Regions from separate parts of the Pseudoalteromonas sp. SWXJ133 genome, predicted to be linked through region 2. Evidence: predicted binding sites of a transcription regulator. Region 2 holds the regulator's gene; the other holds the start of a gene.
The links. Region 2 encodes ArgR, which controls arginine synthesis, uptake and breakdown. Its sites were predicted from a motif close to ANTGAATANNTATTCANT; they were not measured.
Positions count from the first base shown of each region.

Region 1: I6F40_RS15535 (aspartate aminotransferase family protein) is a predicted target of ArgR. The motif match lies at 2,070-2,087, and genes of this name have one in related genera.

Region 1 is NZ_JADYXJ010000023.1:73,218-77,437, forward strand. Features, by position in the region: gene I6F40_RS15525 (anthranilate synthase component II) at 158-739, shown strand; gene I6F40_RS15530 (HDOD domain-containing protein) at 783-1,943, shown strand; gene I6F40_RS15535 (aspartate aminotransferase family protein) at 2,323-3,528, shown strand; gene astA (arginine N-succinyltransferase) at 3,614-4,220, shown strand, end outside.
Region 2 is NZ_JADYXJ010000002.1:113,952-118,171, reverse strand. Features, by position in the region: gene I6F40_RS02070 (ABC transporter ATP-binding protein) at 1-556, shown strand, start outside; gene I6F40_RS02065 (Dyp-type peroxidase) at 605-1,504, shown strand; gene argR (transcriptional regulator ArgR) at 1,521-1,988, opposite strand; gene mdh (malate dehydrogenase) at 2,214-3,146, shown strand; gene ispB (octaprenyl diphosphate synthase) at 3,233-4,204, opposite strand.

The sequences.
Region 1 (4,220 bases), on a different contig from region 2:
CCATTACCTGCTAAAGGCTTTTAAGCATTTTAGCTAAAATAGTTAATTTTTAACGCTTTTTGCTAATTTATGTTGGTTAATTAATAGTGGTAGAATGCAGCGCTTAGTACCACTTGTGTGAAGTAAGTGGTCAATAATTTATAAGGTTTGTTGTGTAATGCTGTTGATGATCGACAACTACGACTCGTTTACTTACAACTTAGTGCAATATTTTCAGCGTTTAGATCAAGACGTTTTAGTGAAACGTAATGACGAGCTAAGCATTGCACAAATAAAACAGTTGAACCCGAAACACATCGTGTTATCGCCGGGGCCATGCACGCCTAACGAAGCGGGTATTTCGTTAAATGTTGTTGAGCAACTAAAAGGGCAATATCCTATTTTAGGGATTTGCTTGGGACATCAAACTATCGCGCAAGCTTTAGGAGGAGATGTAGTTCGTGCTAAAAAAGTAATGCACGGTAAAACATCACCCATAGTTCACACTAACAAAGGTGTGTTTAAAGGTTTAGCTAACCCGTTAACAGTGTGTCGTTATCATTCTTTGGTGGTTAAAGCACAAACGCTGCCTAAAGAACTTGAAGTAACCGCATGGACTCAGACTGAGCAAGGCGAGTTTGACGAAATTATGGGGTTACTTCATAAAGAACTAGCAATCGAAGGTGTGCAGTTTCACCCCGAAGCTATTTTAACTGATCAAGGCTTAGAACTGCTTGATAACTTTTTAACTCGCTTCTAATGTTATAATACACAGAGCATTTAATACTTTATTAATGGATGTCATGACTGAACTTGTAGCCCAGCAGCGTACTGCCAAAATACTAAGCCAACGGGCTCATGACTTATTGCTTGGGCACAGCTTTGCGCATCAGCAAATTGGTTTCATCCATACATTAGATATAGATTACGGCGAACCCATGAAGCAACGCACTTTGCTTCAGGTTGAAGTGGCCGCACAGAATAAACGCCAGCAAAGCAGTACTGCACATCATAAGTACCGCGCTCAAGCGAGTGAGCAACTGCACAAAACAATTGAAACAGCTATATATAAGCAGCTTGAAGATATAGATGGCGTAATTCACAGCACTATAGGTATTGAAGATGGCATTGCCAATATACTCGATATATTAGCTGTAAAGTCAGCGTCGGTAGGGCGTTTAGAGCCACTGGTTAATGATATAAGCTGGTTGGGTAGAGAATTAGTAACGCTTGTTAATTTACCTTACTATCGTAATCAACGTAGTAAAAACACGTCTGTAAAAGTAGATAAACCATCGCTTGCCCTTCGTTATATTGGCCTTGATAACTTACAGCTAGTGATTCCTACATTTGCTGCGCGTCATTGGATGCCACATAGCACCGAACCATTTTCATTATTAAAACGCCGGCTACGCGACAGCGCAATGGCAAACGCGATTGCTGCGCAAAAAATTGCACAAATTAATAATGTGAATGACGTACATGCATTTACCCTTGGAATGCTTTTAGATGTAGGGCGAATTGCATTAGTGCGCTTGTACTTAAAAACGTTTGAGAAAGTATGGCAACGCAAAGTGCAGTTAGCCCGAAATGAAAACCAAAAAGATTTACACACCGCATTATTAGAGCTACAGCCCGACCCGCTATTTTTAACCACTCTACTTAGCAATAAGTCGATAGAAGTAAGCGCCAAAGTAATAGACAAAATGGCTTTTAAATATTTACCGTTTAAAGGTGTAATGCAGCAGCTAGTAAATGGGATAGATAAAGGCGATACATTACTGCCGTTAACAGAAGTAATGCTAAAGGCACGTTGCTACTCTCAATATCTTAATTTAAAAGAGCATCAACTTATTGAGCCTGATGAAACTCTAAGCTGGTTTTCGTACTTTAAGTTCACTAAAACGGAACTAAAAACCCTCCAATCGAGTAATTTTACCAATTTAGCTATTCAAATTGACTAAAAATCTGAATTTTTTGTTAATTTTTTTGCGACTAACCATTCATTCTCACTCTATTGTTATATTGCATATTTGCCGATTAAAGCATGCGCGCCTTGGTGCTCATGCGGTTAGTTGTTTAAAAATAAGCATAAATAGCTATGCAAATAGTTATTCACTATCTATGAAATAATATCTTTAGCCCTTTATTTTCAAGGGATACATGAAAGTTTTTAACGAGACAGATATAAGTAATTCTGAAATAATGTGCGTCTGAAAATTGAACCACAAAGCAATTTTGCGCAATTATCAGGTTACTGATCTTACCTATAAAGTTGGTTACAAATATTAACCAAACACCTATTTTGATGTTTTGTGTTGCTCACAATTAAGAGGAAATAAAATGACAGTCAATCGCGAATTATTTGATCACGTAATGGTTCCTAACTACGCACCTTCAAGCGTAATTCCTGTTCGAGGCGAAGGTTCTCGCGTATGGGATCAACAAGGTCGAGAGTTTATCGACTTTGCTGGTGGTATTGCAGTTAACTGTCTTGGCCATTGCCACCCTGCATTAGTAGGCGCATTAAAAGAGCAAGGCGAAAAAATCTGGCATCTATCAAATGTAATGACCAATGAGCCGGCACTTCGCCTAGCTAAAAAAATGGTTGATGCTACATTTGCTGAAAAAGTTTACTTTGCCAACTCAGGCGCAGAAGCAAACGAAGCCGCGCTTAAATTAGCGCGTCGTTTTGCACTTGATAAGTTTGGCGCAGAAAAATCACAAATCATCGCGTTCAACAAAGGTTTCCACGGTCGTACATTCTTTACCGTAACTGTGGGTGGCCAAGCGGCATATTCAGATGGTTTTGGTCCTAAGCCTGGCGACATTGTACATTGTGATTATAACGACCTAGCTGCTTTTGAAGCGCTTATCAGCGACAAAACATGTGCCGTAATGATGGAACCTCTACAAGGTGAAGGCGGTATTGTTTCACCCACTGACGAGTTTGCTCAAGGCGTTCGCGATTTATGTACTAAACATAACGCACTGCTTATTTTTGATGAAGTTCAAACAGGTGTTGGCCGTACTGGCGATTTATACGCATACCAAGGCTTAAACATAGTACCTGATATTTTAACTTCAGCTAAAGCACTTGGCGGCGGTTTCCCTATTGGCGCTATGATCACAACAACTGAAATTGCACAGCATCTTAAAGTAGGTACTCATGGTTCTACTTATGGCGGCAACCCGCTTGCGTGTGCTGTTGCAGAAGCTGCATTTGATACAGTAAATACCCCAGAAGTACTTGCTGGCGTAAAAGCTAAAGCAGCATTATTTAATGAACTACTTAGCGCGGTTAACGACAAATACAACGTATTTAGCGAAATCCGTGGCCAAGGTTTATTAATTGGTGCAGTAGTGAACGAGCAATATAAAGGTCGTGCAAAAGAGTTTTTAGTGGCAGGGACTGAGCAAGGCCTTATGTCATTAGTTGCGGGTGCAGACGTAATACGTTTCACTCCATCTTTAGTAATTCCTGAAGCGGACATTCGCGAAGGTATGGCACGCTTTGAAAAAGCAGTAGCAAGCGTAGTAAACGCATAAGCGACTTAAGCCAACCAATTAAGGGCAAGCACTGCTTGCCCTGCAATTCCTATTTACCGTTATTTATAAGGGAGCAAGCGGACTCATGATGATCCTTCGCCCAATCCAGCAAAATGATTATTCAGCATTACTGAAAATTGCCCACGAATCAGGGCATGGTTTTACGTCTTTGCCATTAAACGAAGAACTATTGCAAAAAAAGATCGACCATTCAGTAAGCTCTTTTGCTAAACAAACGTCACAACCTGGTGACGAAGGCTACCTGTTTGTTCTTGAAGATAGCGAAACCGGTGACGTTGTAGGAACATCTGCAATTGAAGCTGCGGTAGGGCTTGATGATGCATTTTATCATTATCACTTAAGTAAAGTGATTCACTCTTCGCGCACATTAGACGTATACAAAGCGGTTGATATTCTAACGCTATGTAACGACTACACAGGTGCTACAGAGCTTTGCACATTGTTTTTAAAAGATGGTTATCGTAAAAATTGTAACGGTAAGCTGCTTTCAAAAGCGCGCTTTATGTTTATAAAACAGCATCAAGAGCGTTTTGCGCAAACAGTAATCGCAGAAATGCGCGGTGTGTCTGACGAAAACGGCAGTAGCCCTTTTTGGCAGTGGCTTGAAGAGCACTTTTTCTCAATGGATTTTCCAACAGCCGATTACCTAACAGGAATTGGCCAAAAGGTTT
Region 2 (4,220 bases):
TATCGACACACAAGTACGCTTTGAATTAATTGCCGATATACGTCGAATTATTAAGGCAACTCAAGTATCTGCTGTATTTGTTACACACTCAAAAGAAGAGGCGTTTGCCTTTTCAGATACACTTGCCATTATGCATCGCGGTAAAATTGAGCAACAAGGCACGCCTGAGCAGCTTTTTGCAGCGCCATGTTCAAAGGAGGTTGCAGAATTTCTGGGTCAAGGCATATACTTGAACGCAGAAGTGTTAACAGCAACTGAATACAGAACACCATTTGGTTTAGTCGAGTCCTATGTTGAAAATAAGCATAGCGTAAGCGTAGGGCTTATATATGTGCGCCCTCATCAAATAGAATTAGTGGTAGATAACCAGAGTGACAAGTTCAGCAAGCGAGCTACAATCATAAGTCGTCGCTTTATTGGTTCTGCGTATGTTTATTCGGTTGTTATTGATGAACAAGAAATTGAAGTTGCTGCACAATATGGCCAGTCATTTGAAAATGATGAGCAGGTTATAATAAAAATAAAACCTCACACGGTGAATTTTTTCGAATCGTAATTAATTTGTTATTCGCTGTGTTTTTATCTGTAAAATTAAGGAATAACAATGGCGCAAGCGCAATCAGGGATTTGTGCTGAAGCAAACTTACACGGTTTGCACTTATTTTTTAATGTGTTTGATGGTCAAGATGAATCACTTCGCGCAAAGTTAAAACAAGTAAGCGCTATTGAAGAAGAGTTTAGCGATCAATTTTCAGAATCAATGCTCTCTTGTATGGTTGCTATTGGCGCCCAGTATTGGCCGCATATTCTCCCAGAGTTCATTCCTAGTGAATTACAGAGCTTTCCTAATATAAACCACAGCGATCACCAAATGAGCGTACAACCGTGCGATTTATTTGTGCAAATTCGCTCTGACCGTGAAGACGTTAACCATTTATTTGCGCTGCAAATTTTAAAACTATTTGCCCCCGATGTTGAGCTGGTAGAGCAAATTCGTAACTTTCGCTTTTTAGATGGTCGTGATTTTAATGGTTTTATTTATGGTGGCGACACCGCGCATGGAAGAAAAAAACGCGCTACGGCTTTAATTAGTAACCCTGGTAATTTTGAAGATCAGGGGAGTTATATTCATGTACAACGTTATAAGCATGACTTAACTATGTGGCAGCACTTATCATTGAGTGAGCAAGAACAAATAATGGGGCGTACGCGCCTTGATAACACACTAATTACCCCCGCGATCGAAACCAGCCATGCTTCGCGAAGTGAGCTAAAAGACGAAGACGGGCAACCGCTACTATTAAATCAGAGCATGCCTTATGGCGATGTGTATGAGCAGGGAATGTTATCAATTACATGCGCTTGTACGGGCACCGCATTTGAAAAAGTACTTAATAGTCGTTTAGGGGAAGGAGATTGTTACGACCACTGGCTTGATTTTACTCAAGCCGATATGGGTTCTGCTTTTTTTGCACCTTCAGTCGGGTTTTTAAAACAGATTTAGTTTACTAATTTAGTTATTAAACCGTATCAAATAAAATGCGAACACGTTCAAGTGTTACGTCTATTTCAGATATTTTAGCTGGGGCGATAAAAATAGTATCGTCGCCTGCAATTGTGCCTAGTACGCCATCTGCTTTACCTAATGAATCTAATAATCGTGCTATTAATTGTGCTGCACCAGGACTGGTACGAATAATGATCATCATTTCGTTGTGCATAATGTCGATTACTAATTGGCGTAATGGGCTTTTAGCCGTAGGTACACCCATTTCAGCTGGTAAGCAGTAAACCATTTCTTGTTTGGCGTTACGTGTGCGTACAGCACCAAATTTACTTAGCATGCGCGATACTTTACTTTGGCTTATATTGTCAAAGCCTTGATCTTTTAATGCATCAACTATTTCGCCTTGAGAGCCAAAATTTTCTTCTTTTAATAGTGATTTAAATGCTTTTACCAGTGCTTCTTGTTTATCTTGTGGTTGCATAGTCTTTATTCGTTTTTGTTATTTATGCCGCAAATTCTACACAAAAATGAATAATTATGCAGCAGTTGTTTAGTTAACTTGCCAGTTTGATGCGTTAAATCACAAAAGTTTACGACTATGGTCGAAAATATACTTGAAATAGACAGGATAAATTTGTTTTTAGTCGCTAATTTCATTATCTTAAGAGCCACAAATGTTTCCTACCTCAAATTACGGAGAATTCCAATGAAAGTTGCTGTATTAGGTGCTGCAGGCGGTATCGGCCAAGCGTTGTCTTTATTATTAAAAACAGGCTTACCAGCTGGCTCTGAATTATCACTTTATGATGTTGCACCAGTAGTACCAGGTGTTGCGGTTGACCTTTCTCACATCCCAACAGATGTTAAAGTAGCAGGCTTTGGCGCAGACGAATTAAACAAAGCGCTTGAAGGCTCTGACATCGTTCTTATCCCAGCGGGTATGCCACGTAAACCAGGTATGGATCGTGCTGATTTATTTAATGTAAATGCTGGCATCATCAAAACTTTAGCAGAAGGCATTGTTGCTAGCTGTCCTAAAGCGTTAGTAGGTATTATTACTAACCCAGTAAATGGCACAGTTCCAATCGTTGCTGAAGTATTCAAAAAAGCAGGTACTTACGACGCTAAACGCGTATTCGGTATTACTACGCTTGACGTTATTCGTTCAGAAGCATTTGTTGCTGAACTTAAAGGCGTAGACGTAGCAACTGTGAAAGTACCAGTAATTGGTGGTCACTCAGGCACAACTATTCTTCCTCTACTTTCTCAAGTTGAAGGTGTTTCTTTCACTGATGAAGAAGTTGCTGCACTTACTCCACGTATCCAAAATGCGGGTACTGAAGTTGTAAATGCTAAAGCAGGCGGTGGTTCAGCTACGCTATCTATGGGTGCTGCTGCAGCTCGTTTTTGTATGTCTTTAGTTAAAGGCCTACAGGGTGAAGAAGTTGTAGATTACGCTTACGTTGCTGTTGAAAATGGCGATGCAGAGTACTTTGCACATCCAGTACGTTTAGGTAAAAACGGCGTAGAAGAAATTCTTTCTTACGGCGAACTAAGCGCATTTGAAACAAAAGCAAAAAATGACATGCTTGAAACACTGAAAAAAGACATCAAAGAAGGTGTTGATTTCATGGCGTAATAGCCAAAGTAGAATAACAAAAAAGCCTGCATTTGCAGGCTTTTTTATTGCTCAGAATTAATTTCACACTGTGTAACTAGTTAAAACTAGTGGTCGCGGTCAACCGCAATACGAGCAAGGCTTATGAGTGCTTGCTTATAGTCAGACTCAGCTAAAAAGTCTAAACACGCAATAGCTTTGTCAGCTTCAAGCTCTGCTTTTTGCATTGTAAATTCAAGCGCATTAGTTTGCTTTAGTGCCGATAGAATGTCTTCTAAATGCTCCATACCATTACTGTGCTCTATTGCATCACGAATAAGCTGCGTTTGCTGCTCGCTACCATGTTGCATAGCATAAATAAGTGGAAGCGTTGGTTTGCCTTCAGCTAAATCATCACCAATGTTTTTACCCAACTGCTCAGCATCTGCATTGTAATCGAGTACATCATCTACTAGCTGAAACGCAGTACCTAAATGCATACCATATAGGTTTAGTGCATCGAGAGTAGTTTGGTCTTGCTCAGTAATAATGGCAGCAAGGCCTGTCGCTGCTTCAAACAACTTAGCTGTTTTAGAGTAAATAACCTGCATATAACTGGCTTCGGTCGTATCTGGGTCGTTGCAGTTCATTAACTGCAATACTTCACCTTCAGCAATAATGTTTGTTGCATCGGCAAGTACTTGCATAACCTGCATTTTTCCAAGGCCAACCATAAGCTGAAATGAACGAGTGTAAATAAAGTCACCAACCAATACGCTAGCAGCATTACCAAATTCAGCATTTGCTGTAGGTGTGCCACGTCGTAAGTTTGATTCATCTACAACATCATCATGCAATAGCGTTGCTGTATGAATAAACTCAACAATTGTTGCAAGTGTTATGTGATCTTTACCCTGATAACCGAGCGCTTTGGCTGCTAAAATCGCGAGCATTGGACGAACGCGTTTGCCGCCACTGCTAACTATATATAAACCAAGCTGATTAACTAACGCCACATCTGAGCGCATTTGCGCATGTATAAGTTGATTGACGTCATTCATATCGCTTTCGATTAACGCCTGGATAGCTTTTATATCCATTGATCTCCGAGCCAAT